DNA from 4 places in the Paenibacillus sp. FSL K6-1330 genome. Region 3 is predicted to be linked to each of the others. Evidence: riboswitches for the same ligand, from Rfam matches in the RefSeq annotation. Region 3 holds a riboswitch; each other region holds the start of a gene.
What was found. Region 3 has a riboswitch for cyclic di-AMP ahead of NYE54_RS02415 (hypothetical protein). Riboswitches for the same ligand answer to the same signal wherever they lie in the genome.

Region 1 (4,321 bases), 440 kb from region 3:
AACTACGCACTGAATGTTTACACGAGGGGCAAGCTGGTGCTGCAAGGCATCGAACGACAGGTCGGTCCGCGGATGATGGAGAAGATTCTTCATACGTACGCCCAGAAATACCGCTTCAAGCACCCGACCACGTCCGACTTCCAGAAAGTTGTAGAGCAAGTAAGCAAAACGTCCTGGCAGCCGTATTTTGACCAATATGTATATGGAAGCCAGATGGCGGACGTTGCCATCGACGTGATCAAAACCAAAAATAAAGGCACGGCGGAACATCCTCGGTATGAATCTACGGTCAAGATAACGAGCAGGGACGGGGATATAACCGATGTGCCAATCGTGTTCGCCTTTGAGGACGGCAAAACGGTGGAGCGAACCTGGAGCGGCAAGGACCGAAAAGTTACTTACACCCTGGAGTACAGCACTCCGCTCGCCTGGGCCATGGTTGATCCGAAATATTCCATCGTCCTAGAGAATAAACACATCAATAACTATATGAAGGCAGGAATGGATCCGAAGGTGGTTACACGCTGGAATCTCAGTATTACCAAGCTTGTGGAGACGCTGTTCGGCAGCCTGTCATGGTGAGGGGGGAGCACATGAAAAGTTACGCAGGCCAAGGGTGGATCAGTGTTAAAGACCAGCTATACGTCTCGATTCTGCTCTTCTTATACCGTTTGCTGTGGGGATACTGCCTGTACCGACTCGTAAAATCGGCAGTCGTTCCCCTTCTTATGCGATATCCGGATTCTGCCCCTAACGAGCTCAGCCGTCTTTTATTCTTCTACGAGGGCGAGATGAGCCTATCCCTGAGCAGCACGGTCCACACCTACGCATGGCTTCTGGCCGGTTTGCTCTTGATCAGGATAATCTTCACCCCGCTCATTCGGGCCGGCATCTTCTACAACCTTCACCAGGAAGCTAAGGGCGAGCGCGGTTTATTCTTCTTCATTGGCATGCGGAAACTGTGGAAACCCGTAACGCTATTCTATCTGATAGAGCTCATTCTCACCTTTGCGCCCGGTTACTGGATTCTGCCCAAAATCCTTCCGATTCTGCTGAATGGGATTCAAGAGCCTGTTCTGCTGCTTCATGCACTGCCCTATGCAGCTGGGTGGTTCTTGTACGCCTATCTGATCCGCCTGTTATTGCTCTATATGCAATTCGGGCGCACTGGGGGGTTCGGTATGATCAGCTCTATTCTGGCACTCTTCCGCCGCTTGGGCACGGCAGTGCTGTTGTCCATCACCATCGGCGGATCAGCCTGTATCATTCTGCTGCTCCTGAGCTCGGCTTCGCTCTTCTGGGCCGGGTTGATCGGCTTAATTATTCAGCAGGCCTCTTATTTCCTGAATGGATTATTCCAAATTTGGGTAATTTCCACCCAATATCATTTGTGGAGAGATTCCTCCTCACAGCATTCTTAATCGTTACAATTCGTTACCCTGATATGGTGAATCATGCTCGCGAATAAGCTGTAATCCGAAGTGACACGTTTTTATCTCGAGCTTGATTTTACAAAGAATAAGCATTCATTTATCCTCTATATTACAAATTTCTGAGCGCCAAATTACAAAAAAACCTGTTTCCCCAAGATGGGGACAGGTTTTTTTGTTTAAAAATGATCTTTCCTCGTTTGCCAAATTGTTAATACTCTGCTAAAATAACGAATATGTTAGTAACAACTTTGTCATCTTTACTGTAACTTTTTTGTTGGAACGATGTAAATTCGTTAACTATGTTGGAACGTCAGACGTCAATGAATGGGTTCATCAACATTTTAAGGAGCCGAATTCCCATAACGATATGGGAAGCGGGGGATCCGTTTTGGGTGAATTGATCTCGCAAGAGAGGGATCATAGGGGACCTTTCAACCGAACCCTTAAGCTAACCTCGCAGGCAATGGAAGGAGCTTTTTGTTTTGAAAAAGAAGTTAACGGCTGTTTCTCTCGGCCTCGCACTCGCACTCACATTAGGGACCGGAAGCGCTTTCGCCGATTCCAAATTAAATACAGCAATCAAACCAGCCATTGGTGTCTCTTATAAAACGGGTGGAACCACAACGAATGGTTTTGACTGCTCCGGATTCACCAGCTATGTTTACAAGAAGCTTGGCCTTAGCCTGCCGCGAACGTCTGCAGCTCAATACAAAGTAGGAACGGCAGTATCCAAGAGCAACCTGAAAGCTGGCGATCTCGTGTTCTTCAACACATCCGGTAGAGGTATCTCTCATGTGGGTATTTATGTTGGAAGCGGCAAATTTGCTCATTCCTCATCTTCGCGTGGTGTCATGATCAGTCCGCTAAGCCAGAGCTATTACGCCAACCGATATGTAGGCGCTAAGAGAATTATGAGTCAGAATACGTACAAATCTGTAGCTGTGAACTACAATTAATGTTGGAACTTTATTGATTTACTCTTATAAGAAGCCCTGGGTTTATGAGATTGTGCCGATCTCATCCAGCGGCTTTTTTCTTTTGTTGATTGTGTGTATACCTTTATAACGTTTAAGACAACGAAAAAGTTTCCACTTTTCAAAAAAAAATGAATGAAGATATTGAAATGACTTCGTTTGGTTATTCCATCCCCAATATCCTCTTATTCTTTATATACCCTTCTCTCTCTTCATTAAACACCGTTTTGGGAAAATATTGATTTTATCTGACGCTTCGACAGCTAATACGATTGAAAAATAGCAAAATTCATCAAGAAATAATTGCCAATCCCGCTTACTGTCTGATAGAATGGACGCAGTAACAACTTTGTCATTAATGTAAGTGCTTTAATACATAGATTGCTATGCCTCGCGGCAGCGAAAAGGAGCTTTCCATGCTGAAGAAAACATTATCAACAGCAGCCCTTAGTATCACACTGCTATTCACTTTGGGCGTTGGCAGCGTGTTTGCTGATAGTGCGCTGGATCAGGAAATCGATAAGGTGCTAGGTACACGATACAGCTACGGCGGTACGACCGCGAGCGGATTTGACTGCTCCGGCTTCACCATGTATGTATATGCCAAACTCGGTTTGAAGCTCCCGCATCAATCCGGCTCTCAATTCGACATGGGGACAAGCGTGTCCCGTAAGGATCTGCGCGCTGGCGATTTGGTGTTCTTCAACACATCGGGCCAGGGCATCTCCCACGTCGGCATTTATGTCGGCGATGACAAATTTGCCCATGCCTCGACCAACCGCGGCGTGGTTATCAACCGCCTTGCAGAGGAGTACTATGATCAGCGATACGTGGGTGCAAAGCGTATCATGAGCGATGATACGTATGAAGAGTCGGCTGGTGAATCATCCTAAGCTTTAGAGGCTAATCATCCCTATACATACTGCTTGCCCGTTAAAGGAGCCCTTACCTCTCTTTGACGGGCTTTTTGATGCGACTTGGATATTCGGAAAAGGGTTATCATTCATATATACGATAGGAGGACTTCACCAATGGATGCAACACCGATTTCATTTCACACCGTAGTCATGCGTGAAGAGCACGCAAAGGAAATATGCGCCTGGACCTATCCTCCTCCCTATAATATCTATGGCTTTCTTCCCTGGGAGCAGATGAAAGGACTTGAGGTCGAGTTTGGCGATCCCGACATTCGCCAGAGGCAGTACATCTCGATTCTGGATGAACGGGAGGCCCTGTGGGGATTTGCCCAGCTGTTTCCGATGCACGAGGTGACACGAATCGGACTTGGCATGCGGCCTGATTGGTGCGGGCGCGGAATGGGTAAACGGTTTATGGAGGCGATTGTTCGGGAAGCCAGGCGGAGGCGGCCTGTCGACGAAATCGACCTTGAGGTGTTGACCTGGAATGAGCGCGCGATCCGCACGTATCAAAAGGCAGGCTTTCATATCACCGATACGTATGAGCGACTTACACCAACGGGAAATGCCCTTTTCCACTGTATGGTGTATGAGCCGCCGGCTAATGAGGAATAGTAATCTTTGTCTATATGAAAAAGCACAATTTTGTGTACTTTTTATGAAGCCGCGCCGGATAGTTGCTTTTTTTGTCACAACTGGCTATGCTGTCTATGGATGTTGGTTTATAATGGAGACAAGTGCAAGAGTGCAGTATACATAGAAGGGACGATATGACGATGCAAAAATGGATCATGAGCGGATTGTTCTTCGTCGCATGTGCGTTGGCTATCGCGCTGATGTTTACGCTCCCAGGTAAGGAACAGGTGGCTCAGGAAGAGAAGCCGACCATGCCGGAAGTGACTCTCGATGCTGCCGCAGCGGAAGCCACAATGAAAGCAAGCTGTATTAGCTGTCACGGCGACCAACTTCAAGGCGGCGCTGGGCCGGCTTTGAATCA
Region 2 (4,321 bases), 1.0 Mb from region 3:
TGGTGCTGACGATATTACCGCCCCAGACAATGATGACATCGGCATGAACGGTTTCCTCCGGGACGGTGCCTCCATTAAACCCCATCACGGATTTCCAGCCCGCAGTGCCTGCGGAATTACAGATCGACTGCTTCAGGCGGCTGGCGCCCAGCCTGTTGAAGAATCTCCGATCCATACCGTCCACGCTCAATATCCCCATATTGCCGTAAAAGCTGTATGGTAGAATGCTCTCGGAGCCATATTCCTTGATCAGCTTCTTGTAGCGCCCGGTAATCTCCTGAATCGCTTCATCCCAGCTGATCCGCTCGAAAGCCCCCTCACCCTTGGGCCCTACCCTCCGCAGCGGATAAAGCACGCGCTCGGGATGATACACCCGATGTGCCATATTGCGGACTTTATTACAGATGGCTCCCTGCGTCATCGGATGATCCGGATTGCCGGTAACCTTCACGATTTTTCCATTCTCTTTATGCAGCAGCAGACCGCAAGTATCGGGACAATCCAACGGACATACCGCCGGAAACACACCATTCTCCTGATGAATCATCGCTTGAGTCATTTCGTCCATTCCCCCTTGTACACGCTGAATCATATCCCCTTATCTTAAAAGAAAATCAGGGCTCCAGTAAAGTCTTACATTTTTTTCTGAGCAGGTGTTTCACTCTACTTCCTTCCGGGTATATTCCTATCAAGAGCAACGAAGAGGAACCCAGACCCTTTCTCTTCCTTGCCAAATCATGGACCACTCCCAAAAAATTCGCCATGCCCATGTCTCCTCCCCCGAGACCGGCATGGCGAATTTGTTTGTATGCAGCGTCTATCGCATCACATCTGGGCTACTTGCCACTTACGCATCATAGAAAGTCATGCTTTCTATAGCAAACATGCAAAAAACAAAGCCTGTCAAAGCCACATATTTATGTAAGCGCTTATCTGTCATTTTTTATAAATAATTCTGCTTTATTCTTCGTTGGAGGGTGTTTTACAAAAGATTTGAGCAGGCGTAATATACTATTCAGCTTCGAAATCATTCTTCATATTCACATGACATTCGCTTAATTTCCAATTGGGAAAGCGGGGGAACCACACGTATGGATGGATACCTATAGGATCTGTCAACCATACTATGGGGTGAATCCTGATGCAGCGCGTACTTACGCCGCGACTATTATCAGGTAGGGCGACTCTCACCGCCCGAATCCGACAGCTAACCTCGTCAGCGTTGATGGAGAGGGTTGTGAACTTGTGATCAAACACAGGGTTCTAACCTGTGTTTTTTGTTTGCCAAAAATCAATATTGGAATGGAGATAGCCCATATGTCCAGCACATGAGGCACACCGATTGAAGTCACTTCAAGCAGCTCCCATCATGTACCTATTCTTAATCGGCGGTGAAAAACATGTTATCTTCTATCAAACGATTCCTCATCGGAAGACCCCTTAAATCAACGGAATTGGGCGAGCAAAAGCTGAACAAAACCAAAGCGCTGGCCATCCTTTCATCCGACGCCTTGTCGTCCGTGGCCTATGGACCTGAACAAATTCTGATCGTCTTGATGACCGTTGGCGCGGCTGCCTATTGGTATTCCATACCGATTGCCGTCGGGGTCCTGGTCTTATTGCTGGCACTTATCCTATCATATAGACAAATTATTTTCTCATATCCGCATGGCGGCGGAGCCTACGTGGTTTCCAAACAGAATTTAGGCATGTATCCAGGATTGGTCGCTGGCGGCTCCCTGCTGGTCGACTACATCCTGACGGTTGCGGTCAGCGTATCGGCGGGGACGGACGCGATCACGTCGGCTTTTCCGGAATTGCATGCCTACAATCTGCCCATCTCCATCGTGTTCGTTCTATGTTTGACCGTACTCAATTTAAGAGGGGTTACGGAGTCGGCCACCATATTGGCTTATCCGGTTTACTTGTTTGTACTGGCGCTGTTTATCCTGATTGGCGTCGGAATATTCAACATAGCTACAGGCCATGCATCACCAGAGCTTCACACGCCGATCGGCACGCCTGTCGCCGGTCTCAGCTTATTCCTGCTCCTGCGGGCATTTGCCTCGGGCAGCTCTGCCCTGACCGGCGTTGAAGCCATTTCTAACGCCATCCCGAATTTCAAGGATCCCGCTCCGAATAATGCGGCCAAAACCTTGGTCGCGATGGGATCCTTGCTGGCAATGTTATTTTCGGGCATCGTATTCCTGGCCTATTACTATGGGGTTAGCCCCAGCGAGCAAGTCACTGTCGTTTCCCAGATTGCCGAGCATACTTTTGGACGAAACGTTTTTTATTACTTTATCCAAGGAACCACGGCTCTCATTCTGATCCTGGCCGCCAACACGGGATATTCCGCCTTCCCGCTGCTTGCCGTTAATCTGGCGAAGGATAAATTTATTCCCCGAATGTTCACCGTCCGGGGGGACCGTCTGGGATATTCAAACGGGATTATCATACTTGGGTTCTTCTCCATTCTGTTGCTGCTGGCTTTCGAAGGCAAAACCGAGCATCTGATTCCTCTGTATGCCGTCGGCGTGTTTATCCCTTTTACCCTCTCCCAAACAGGGATGATGGTGAAGTGGATTCGCGAAAAGCCCGAAGGATGGATCGTCAAGCTGATCATTAATACCACCGGCGCATGCATTAGCTTTATCGTGACGATGATCTTCTTTTTCACGAAATTCGCCCAAGTGTGGACCGTCTTGATTTTCCTGCCGCTGATCATTTGGATCTTCACACGAATCCACAAACATTATGAGGCCGTAGCAGACCAGCTGCGAATTACGACCTGTGAGCCGGTTAAGCCGATTGAGGGAAATGTTATTATTCTGCCTGTGGCGGGAATCACGCATGTGGTGGAGAACTCGCTGAATTATGCCAAATCACTGGGAGCAGGACAAATTATCGCGGTGTACGTGCCGTTCGAGCGGGAGGACGAGGCGGCCTTCCAGGAAAAATGGAAGAAGTGGCAGCCGGACATCCGGCTGGTGACGCTGCACTCGCCTTATCGGAGCATCATTCAGCCGCTGACCAAATTCATCGATACCGTGCAGCGGAAGGCAAGCGAATCCCACTACCAGGTTACCGTTGTCATACCGCAGTTCATCCCCAAGAAGGGCTGGCATAACTTCCTGCACAATCAGTCCAGCTTGCTCATTCGCGCACATTTACTGTATCGGAGAGATGTGATTATCACCACAGTACCTTACCATTTAAAAAAATAGCGGGCTTGTTCCGCTGCGACTTATACAAGGAATCCACTCCGCCAACAACACTAAAAAAGCTGCGATCATCCGATCCCTATTCTTAAGGGAGCGGTCAATTGCAGCTTTTTTTCCTCCGCCTAGACGCTTACCAGGCTTCGGGATATTAAGAAACATTCTGCGCAGAATGAACCTGTTGAGCAGTGCCGGTAGTTGGCGCAGACGGCAGTGCGGCGTCTTGTTCGCCGCGAAGCATGACCTCAACCTTATCATCCTTCTTCAAATATACGGTCCCGTAGGCAGCTCCCACAAACAGCGCGCCTCCGACGAAATTGCCAAGCCATACCGGAATGAAGTTCACCAGATACTCGCCCCAGCTGTAATATCCTTCAAATATCGCTGCCGGAATGAGGAACATATTGGCCACCACGTGCTGAAAGCCAATGGCTACAAACGCCATCGTCGGAAACCAGATCCCGAGAATTTTGCCACTCATCTGATCCGATCCGTAGGACAGCCACACAGCGAGCGCCACGAGCCAGTTGCACCCGATGCCCGACAAGAAGGCCTGCAGGAAGCTGTCGTCGATCTTATGACCTGCCATGTCCACCAGCTTCTCCAGATAAACGCCGCTGCCTGTCAGACCCGTCACATGACCAAAGAAATAAGCGACGAATAACGCCCCTGCCATATTGCTTACCGTGACAAGAGCTAAATTTCGTACCATTTCTTTCGTGGAAATTCGCTTCTTGAATCTGGCCAGGGACACGGCCATCATGTTGCCTGTCAGAAGCTCTCCGCCCGCTAGCAATACAAGAATCAGTCCGACAGGGAATATCGCCGCGCCTATAAAACCGGCAATGCCTCCCCAAGCCTCCGATGCTCCGGCAATTACGCGAATATCCAGCAAAAAGCCGAGCGCAATAAAAGCACCCGCCAAAAATCCTAATATCATCACGTTCATAGCGGAGTTATGTGCTTTTTTCACCCCGTTCTCCAAGGTGATCTCCGCAATGCGATCAGGTTTGTAATAGGCCATGGCCGCTCCCCCATTTCTCCCGCATTCCGTCCTGAAATCTCTCGAATGCAGCGTCTGATGTTTCTGTTTACAGTTA
Region 3 (4,321 bases):
GAATCGCTCTGACACCGCCTTCGCCTGTGTGAACAGGAGCAGGTAATCGCGCCCGCCGGCTTTGGAATCGGTCCCGGACATATTGAAGCCGCCGAATGGGTGGGTGCCCACTAAGGCACCGGTGCATTTCCGGTTCAAATACAAGTTGCCAACATGGAAATCGCGCCGCGCCTGCTCCAGGTGGGCGCGGTTGTTCGAGATCACCGCGCCGGTCAGCCCGTAGTCGGTGTTGTTGGCGAATTGGATCGCTTCGTCGAAGGAGGCGGCCTTCGTGAAGGCCACCACCGGGCCGAAGATCTCCTCTTGGGAAATACGGGCGGTGCTGGCCACGTCCGCGAAGATCGTCGGCTGGATGAAATACCCCTCCGGATCGCCCGGAAATCCGCCGAGAACCAGCGTGCCTTCGCCTTTTCCGATTTCGATATAGTCCAGAATTTTACGATAGGCCTTATCGTCGATGACGGGCCCTACCTGCGCCGCGGCGTGTAACGGACTGCCGATAACCAGTTTCTTGGAACGGTCGATAACCTTCTGCAGCACGGTATCATAGACGTCCTCATGCACGATGGCCCTGGAGCAGGCGGAGCATTTCTGGCCGGAGAAACCGAATGCGGAGGCGGTGATCGCGTCTGCCGCGAGGTCCAGATCGGCCTCACTGTCTACGATAATGGCGTCTTTTCCGCCCATTTCGGCGATGACGCGTTTGATCCATTGTTGTCCGGGCTGTGTCTTGGCCGCGCGTTCCTGAATCCGCAGTCCAACGTCGCGGGATCCCGTAAAGCTGATGAACCTGGTCAGCGGATGATCCACCAGATAGTCGCCCACTTCCTGGCCCGGTCCCGGCAGGAAGTTAACAACGCCCGGAGGCAGGCTGACTTCTTCCAGTAGCTCCACGAATTTGGCGGCAATGACCGGCGTGGTGCTCGCCGGTTTCAGCACAACGGTGTTGCCCGAGACGATGGCCGCCGTGGTCATGCCTGCCATAATCGCGAGTGGAAAGTTCCACGGCGGAATGACGATGCCGACGCCGAGTGGAATGTAATAGAGATGATTTTCTTCCTCCTCATGAACTGTTAGCGGCTGGGGCGCGCTCAGACGCTGCATTTCGCGTGCATAGAATTCCATGAAATCGATCGCTTCGGCCGTATCCGCATCCGCTTCGGCACGCGTTTTTCCAGCTTCCAGCGTCATCAGTGCGGAGAATTCAAACTTGCGTCGCCGCATGATTGCTGCAGCCTTGTACAAATATCGTGCCCGTTCGCTCGGCGCGGTGTGTTTCCACGTCTCAAAAGTCCGTGCGGCTGTCTGAATGGCTTGTTCCGCAAGTTCGGTATCGGCTTGGGATACAATGCCGATGACCTGACGTTTACGGGACGGATTGACCGACTTTAGGGTACGCTCCGTATGGATTTGGGCACCGCCGATAACCAGAGGGTACGTCTTGCCGAGTTCGGCTTCGACCGCGGATAGCGCAGCATCGTATAACTTGTTGTTCAACTCGTTCTTGAAGTCCAGAAATGGTTCATTCCGAAAAGGTACTCGCATGGAAGGCCCCTCCTTAACATGATATGATTCGGAGCTTTAGGTTTATGGTCCAGCTGCTGAATGCGTCATGGTGGGGTGTTTAGAATCTCTTGGTGAAAAGCTCGATGTTAGATATGTATGTCTTTCTGCATGCCGTCATGATTTTTGCATATGAGTTAAGATAGAGTGCATTTTGGTTTGCCTTTTGCAAAGGGGGAGCTTGCATGGACGGAACCGAACTTTACCGTAAAGTGATCCTGACGGTGTCCGGTAATAAATTCGTGAAGTGGTTGTCGATCAAGTATGGCCGAAAACTGGCGGGCAGATTCATAGCCGGCGATACCTTGGACGAGGCGCTGGATGAAATTGAGAGGCTGAATGAGAAGGGCATTCTCGTCACGCTCGATCATTTGGGGGAGGGTATCACGACGCTGGACGAAGCGGCCGGGTACCGGGAGGAGTATTTGAAGCTTGTAGAAGGGATTGCCAAGCGGGGAGTGAAATCGAACGTTTCGCTGAAGCCGACGCAGATGGGCATGGCACTGGACCCCGAGAAGGCTTACGAGAATATCAAGCTGGTGGCGAAAAAGGCGAAAGAGCACCGCAACTTCGTTCGTCTGGATATGGAGGATTCGCCGTATACCCAGGCGACGATAGACATGACGCTGCGGCTCCATAAGGAGGGGCTGACCAATGTGGGGACCGTGATGCAGGCCTACTTGTTCCGTACGGAGGAGGACGTCAAGAATTTAATCAATGCCGGTGTTAATCTGCGGCTCGTGAAGGGGGCGTACAAAGAGCCGGGAACCATCGCTTTTCAGCAGAAGCGGGAGGTCATTGACAACTATAAGAAATTGATCAAAATGCATTTTGATCAGGGTGCCTACGTTGCGATTGCTTCGCATGATGACAACATCATCGACTGGGTGAAGGTGTTTGCCGAGCAGAGTCACATAGACAAACAGGAATTTGAGTTTCAGATGCTGTACGGGCTACGGATGAACGATCAGGCAGCGCTTGCACAGGACGGCTACCGCATTCGGTGTTATATGCCCTACGGAACGATGTGGTACCCGTATTTTACGCGGCGGCTGGCGGAGAAGCCAGCCAACCTGATGATGGTGCTCAAAAATATGTTCAAGTGAGCGGGGGAAAACAATTAATTCAAAGCGAAGCGAGGACGGTAGCTCTCTAGCTACTGTCCTAGAAGAAATAATACGCCTCCGAGCAGTCCATCAGGAAGGAACGCTCCAGCGGCAAGCTGCCTAACCGCTTACGGGTGATGTGCTGTTGCCGATTGGTCTCCAGATCGGCGAGCGCCGATACGGCGAGCTGCATCCGGGCGGATCCCCACTGGTGCTGCTTCTGGGCATAGCGAACGGCCTCGGTCACGGACATGCCTTTCAGCCTCGTAAAGACGGCTGCCCAGCGGACTAGATCCGTGAATTCCCTGTTGCTTGGCAGCGCATATTCGGCATAACCAGCCGCGTCTTTGCAGCTGATTTTGAACAAACCGCAGTTCCAATCTCGTTTGCTCCAGGGGATAAAGCGTTCAGCCGAGCCCTGGTCGAAACGAAATATCTCCATATGGCGGATGGGCTCTACACTTAATGCGGGAACTTCGGTTTCGATAACGGATGTCAGTGCAGCCTCGATGAATTTCGTCATGATCTACGCTCCTTTATAGGAATGTTATATGCACGGTAAAAAGGCCTGGTGAGCAAAGATCCCCCGCTCTCCAGGCCTTATTGTCGTTAGAGGCCCTGTTCCAGTGGCCGCTTCCGCTTAAGGCTCGGGTGGTGTTCTCTCTCAAAACGCGCCTACGAGGTTAGCTGACGGATTCGGGCTTGAGAGCACCCTACCGCAGTGCCTGACCATCTAGGCACTGCGGATTCACCCCATTCACCAATAGAAGCTCCATTGGCGATTTTGGTTCCCCCGTCTCCCCATCTGTCGGGAGCTCAGCGTATAACGAATGTTTCGATTAGATGGATGAATCATACGCCGGAGGAAACTAAAAGTAAATGATCATATGGGACGGATATATTCCGAAAATTGATGAAAACCGTGTAAGAAAACGTGTACATTCAGTCGTGTCATCGATTATCATGGCAAAATCTCGGTATCTCGATAGATTGCGATAAATACAAGAAAACAAGAGAAATACATAGTATAGAGTAGTATTCGAGAGATAATGAAGCAATACTGATCAGTTCCTGCTCGACATAACGCCACATGTGTTTTTGCTCACATTTACTTCCTGCAGGGCCAGACGTATGATACGAACTATGAATTGACGGACACCAGCGACAGGCATGCAGGCAACCGTTTCATGAAGGCCTACAGGCAGTGTGAGAGCTGCATCAGGCTCTTTTATGGATCGAATCTCGGGCGAAGGCGCCATGGGCCTTCGCTGAAATTGCAGGATGATGCGACTCTCACCGCTCGAACCTGATGCTGTGTTGTTTTGCTAAACCTGGATGTTTAGTCAATGGCTAATAGAATAACATGCTACTCGTTTTCAATTTTCGCTGAGTCCTTGAATGGAAAAGGAACGGGGGAACCAGTCGGGAGATGAATCTATCTCTCAGGGGTGAATCCCATGGACAAGATAACGGTCTATGGGTAGGGCGACTCTCACGCCCGAATCCGTCAGCTAACCTCGTAAGCGTATCGAGAGAGGCAACGATTGTCGTGGACTTGGGCCACGGTGTATTTCACCGTGTCCTATTAAGGAGCCTGCGGGAAGAGTTCTTCTCTTTCCACAGGCTTCTTTGTTGTTGTCTTCTCTTTCCGA
Region 4 (4,321 bases), 1.4 Mb from region 3:
GCGCAGATCGTCACCCATACCGTCATCTTTAACGCACTCAAGAGCTGCGGCAGGATATCCCACACATAGTTCCAGTCCCACATGTCTATAACCTCCCCGCTGTCCATTTACGCTCCAGCAGTCGAACTGCCAGCGATACGAGCGTAGCAATGACAAAATACATGAGGAGCAGCAGTACCAGAATCTCGGTCGTCCAGGAGATGTAATTGTTGCGGAGCACCATCGCCTGATACGTCAAATCCGCCATGGTGATGAAATAAACCAATGAGGTGGATTTGATGAGTTCCACAAGCTGATTCCCGAAAGGGGGAAGCATTCGCAAGGAAGCTTGAGGCAATATCACATTCAACAGCCTTTGCCAAGGCTTCAGATTAAGCGCTAAAGCGGCCTCCCACTGTCCTTTCGGAACGGCCAGCACAGCGCTTCGGACGATCTCCGAGCCGTATGCGCCGAAGTTTAGCCCGATCGCAAGGATGGCCGCCAACATTTTCGGCAGCTCGATGCCGATGAACGGAAGAGCGAAATACAACCAAAACAGCTGCACCAGCAAGGAGGTTCCCCGAAAGACTTCCACGTACACGGCTGTCAATGTGCGAATGATCCACAGCTTCGACAGTCGGCATAACCCGGCTGCAAAGGACATCACGACCGCAAGGATGGCTGAAAAGAAAGCTACCACAATCGTGATCTCCGCCCCTTTTAGCAGCGTAGGGAGAAAATCAATCCACGAATTCGGCATACTATTCCCCGCAAAGCGCAGCAGCCGTCATTTCACCCGGAAGCTCTTCTTCTGTGAATCCGAACTTCTGCAGAATTTCCAGCAGCTCGCCCGATTCCTTCATTTTTTGCAGCTCCGCATTATAAGCCTCCTGGAACTCGGTATCCGCTTGGCGGAACGCCGTAGCTCCATAACCCCGAACGCTTTCTCCATCGATGACCGGCTGCTCGAAATCAGTTACACGTTCGATGTTGTCATCACTAGCCGAATCCAGCATCGCCTGCAGAGAGGGTCCCGTCATGGTAATCGCCTGTACCCGGTCTGCCTGAAGGGCGCTAATAGCCGAGGCCTGGTCGGGGACCTGTATGATCCGGTCTGAAGGAATACCGGACTTCTCCATATAGCCGATTTCAACCGCGCCTGTCATGACGGCGACCTTAGCCTGGTCATGATTAGCAATATCCTCATAACTTCCGAGTTCCATCGGATTCCCTTGCTTCACCGCAATGGCTTCCCCGATGCTGTACTCCGGATTGGCAAACAATACGGCGGAGCAGCGGTCCGGATTAATGAACATGCCTGCGGTGATTAGATCAAACCGCTCGGCCTGCAGTCCGGCAACCAGTGAACCGAATTCCGTCAGCTCTCCCCTCATTTCCTTGATGCCAAGCCGCTCCAGAATAACCCGAGCAATCTCAACGGCTTCTCCCGTCAGCTCCCCGTTGGCCTCTTTATAGGCATAAGGCTTCTCATTCGCAAAACCTACGGTGATATACCCTTGCTCCATGGCGCGATCCAGTGTACTCCCTTTGTCACCGCAAGCCGCAAGCAATACCACCATAGTCACTGATAACATCAGCACAAGCACTCTCTTCAAAACCTTCCACAACCTTTCGTTATGACTTTGCAATCCTTACAAAATGGCATGTTGAAATTACCCTTGTTAACGCATATGTTAACTTGGATATAAGGACATTCAGACACCTTGCACGGGTCGGGGCTTCAGGGAAGATGATTCATCCATCTCCTTGCACGCTTAAACCCAATGCCATCCGACTGATTCAATTGGTTAAACATTTGCAGGCCTTGCCCCTCCTCTTTAGCAGAATACAAAAAGACCACCAAACAGGGGATTTAGACATAGCTCCGCCAGCAGGGGGTCAAAAAATAGAGAAAAGGCCCCTAAGAGAATCAAGGGCCTTTGTTATGAACATCCATTATGTATGCAAGACCCATCCACTGCTGACGAGGTTAGCTGACGGACTCGGGTAAGATGGTACCCTACACTCATGATTCCAAGTGACTCGCCCCTGGTGAAACTGGTTCCCCCGCTTTCCGGAAAATGTATGCCGGAAACTAAGCGTGTGTCCATGATAAAGGGAAGTTTAGGAAAAGTCAAACCCCTTAAACCGCTTTTTCTGGAAATTCACACGCAGAAATGCCATTCTTCCGGGGTGTATGACAAGCTAGAAAAATGCCTCATTCAAGCTTGTCCACCTACAACATAGGAATTTTATCCCAGACCAATTTTTCGCTATATAGCAGGCGTTTGCCATGCCTCCCTTACTCGTTCATGTGATGGATAGTTTATGCCATGAATTAGACCAAAACAGTGGAAAGCTTCTACAACTCCATCTGAACCAAAAAAAATTTTTGATTATCCATTAAAAACCCATTATGACTCATTTACTTCTAGTTACGGGAGCGCTGGTGCCAGCATCATATATTAACCGCCGATAAGTGTCGGGATTTTTGGTCCATGGATTATACGGCTGTATATCCGCCATCCACCAGTAAGCTTGTGCCTGTAATGAAGGACGCATCTTCACTGGCAAGGAACAACACGGCTTTGGCTACTTCTTCCGGCTGTCCCAAGCGGCCCATCGGATGAAGGCCGACCAGGTGCTCGGTGATCGCTTCCGTTCTTCCCTTAATAAGCGGAGTATCGATGTATCCCGGGCATACGGCATTGACCCGGATCCCTTTTGGAGCATAATCCGCGCCCATCGACTGGGTTAACAGCTTAACGCCTCCCTTAGCGGAAGCATAAGCGGTAACACCCGCTTTTCCGACATGGCTATGGATCGAGCCGCAGTTTACGATCGCCCCTCCGGTTCCTTGGGATAACATCTGTTGGATTACATATTTATCACACAGGAACACCCCTGTAAGATTAATATCAATCGTCTTTTGCCAGTTGTCCATCGACAACTGATCAGCAGGGGCATCATGAGCAATGCCTGCATTGGCGAACAATACATCGACACGGCCAAAATGCTCAACCGTCTGCTTCACCATATTTGCAACTTCCTGTTCTTGGGTCACATCCGTCTTAACGAACAGCGTTTCAAAGCCTGCGCCTCTTAATTCATCCGAAACAGCCTGTCCCCGGTCCGAATAATCTGCAATAACAACCTTGGCTCCCTCTTCTACAAAAAGCCTTACTGCTGCTTCGCCGATCCCGCTGGCGCCTCCCGTCACAATGACAACCTTGGATTCAAATTTCATTTGTCGACCACTCCTATATTGTGAATTCATCATATCGATTCCATATTCATGTAGAGTTAACATATTCCAGGCATGATATTCCACAAGCCCCTGTTTCTTTCATGAACAACATCCTATCGAATAACGGCATATGGACGCTCACAACTTAATATTCGCCGCATCCTAACCTTATCCAGCCTGTCCATTGTTATACAGGCCGCTCGATTGTAAACATCTCTCCCAGTGAAGCATAGATATTACCAGCCATACGGCTCACAGGCTTCAACTTGGCAGCGTCAATCCGGCCTTGCTCGTAAAGTTCCTCCGCAACATGGAAGCGGACTACGCGGGCAATCAGCAGATCGGCACCAGGCAGCTGATCCGCTGCATTCAAAGTGACGACCTGCTCCAGCACGCATTCCATGCGAATCTTGCTCTCCAGAACGCCGGGAACTTTAACGACCTCGCTAACGACCGGGGTTAAATGCGCTCTGTCAAGTTCACTCTCATGCGGGGGCAGGTTCGCCGCCGTTTCGTTCACGGCTTCAACATTGTCTTCGTCCACGATGTGGATGACAAGCTCACCGCTTTGCATGGCATTTCTCGCTGTATCCTTAGCCGTACCGTTCTTCCGCTGAACGGAAACGGACAGCAGGGGCGGATTGCTGGACAGAATGGAGAAATAACTGAATGGTGCCGCATTCAGCACACCGTCCTCCGATAATGTCGTAACAAAAGCGATCGGTCGCGGAACAACGCTCCCGATGAGCAGCTTGTAAGTGTCCCGTTCGCTTTGGGTATTCGGGTCAATGGATATCACTTTAGTTACCCCTCTCTTGTGTTTTGACTTGAATAGGCTCCAGACCTTCCTCAATACGGGCTCGCTCCGGTTCAAACCAGGCAGGTAGTTTCAATTGTTCCCCCAGTGAGTCCAGATCTTCATCCACCGTAAATCCGGGTAGATCGGTTGCGATCTCAAACAAGATCCCCCCTCGTTCCCTGAAATATAACGATTTGAAATAGTTGCGGTTCTTAATATCCGTTGGCAAAAAGCCATGCTGTTTCACCCACTCTTGCCATGTAACATGCTCAACATCATCTTGAGCCCGCCATGCG

Region 1: it holds a riboswitch for cyclic di-AMP, as region 3 does, so the genes downstream of both, NYE54_RS00495 (C40 family peptidase) here and NYE54_RS02415 (hypothetical protein) in region 3, are expected to answer to the same signal.
Region 2: it holds a riboswitch for cyclic di-AMP, as region 3 does, so the genes downstream of both, NYE54_RS31710 (APC family permease) here and NYE54_RS02415 (hypothetical protein) in region 3, are expected to answer to the same signal.
Region 4: it holds a riboswitch for cyclic di-AMP, as region 3 does, so the genes downstream of both, ehuB (ectoine/hydroxyectoine ABC transporter substrate-binding protein EhuB) here and NYE54_RS02415 (hypothetical protein) in region 3, are expected to answer to the same signal.

The regions. Positions count from the first base shown of each region.
Region 1 covers NZ_CP150269.1:100,824-105,144, reverse strand. Annotated here, with positions in the region: gene NYE54_RS00505 (M1 family metallopeptidase) at 1-582, shown strand, start outside; gene NYE54_RS00500 (hypothetical protein) at 594-1,421, shown strand; cyclic di-AMP (ydaO/yuaA leader) riboswitch at 1,771-1,911, shown strand; gene NYE54_RS00495 (C40 family peptidase) at 1,916-2,389, shown strand; gene NYE54_RS00490 (C40 family peptidase) at 2,827-3,300, shown strand; gene NYE54_RS00485 (GNAT family N-acetyltransferase) at 3,439-3,939, shown strand; gene NYE54_RS00480 (cytochrome c) at 4,101-4,321, shown strand, end outside.
Region 2 covers NZ_CP150269.1:6,956,965-6,961,285, forward strand. Annotated here, with positions in the region: gene NYE54_RS31705 (molybdopterin oxidoreductase family protein) at 1-559, opposite strand, end outside; cyclic di-AMP (ydaO/yuaA leader) riboswitch at 1,043-1,238, shown strand; gene NYE54_RS31710 (APC family permease) at 1,401-3,227, shown strand; gene NYE54_RS31715 (formate/nitrite transporter family protein) at 3,373-4,245, opposite strand.
Region 3 covers NZ_CP150269.1:542,938-547,258, forward strand. Annotated here, with positions in the region: gene pruA (L-glutamate gamma-semialdehyde dehydrogenase) at 1-1,545, opposite strand, end outside; gene NYE54_RS02410 (proline dehydrogenase family protein) at 1,749-2,669, shown strand; gene NYE54_RS02415 (hypothetical protein) at 2,728-3,192, opposite strand; cyclic di-AMP (ydaO/yuaA leader) riboswitch at 3,326-3,501, opposite strand; cyclic di-AMP (ydaO/yuaA leader) riboswitch at 4,044-4,211, shown strand.
Region 4 covers NZ_CP150269.1:6,599,431-6,603,751, forward strand. Annotated here, with positions in the region: gene ehuD (ectoine/hydroxyectoine ABC transporter permease subunit EhuD) at 1-83, opposite strand, end outside; gene ehuC (ectoine/hydroxyectoine ABC transporter permease subunit EhuC) at 86-739, opposite strand; gene ehuB (ectoine/hydroxyectoine ABC transporter substrate-binding protein EhuB) at 741-1,574, opposite strand; cyclic di-AMP (ydaO/yuaA leader) riboswitch at 1,946-2,091, opposite strand; gene NYE54_RS30140 (SDR family NAD(P)-dependent oxidoreductase) at 2,483-3,226, opposite strand; gene NYE54_RS30145 (flavin reductase family protein) at 3,414-4,025, opposite strand; gene NYE54_RS30150 (ring-cleaving dioxygenase) at 4,027-4,321, opposite strand, start outside.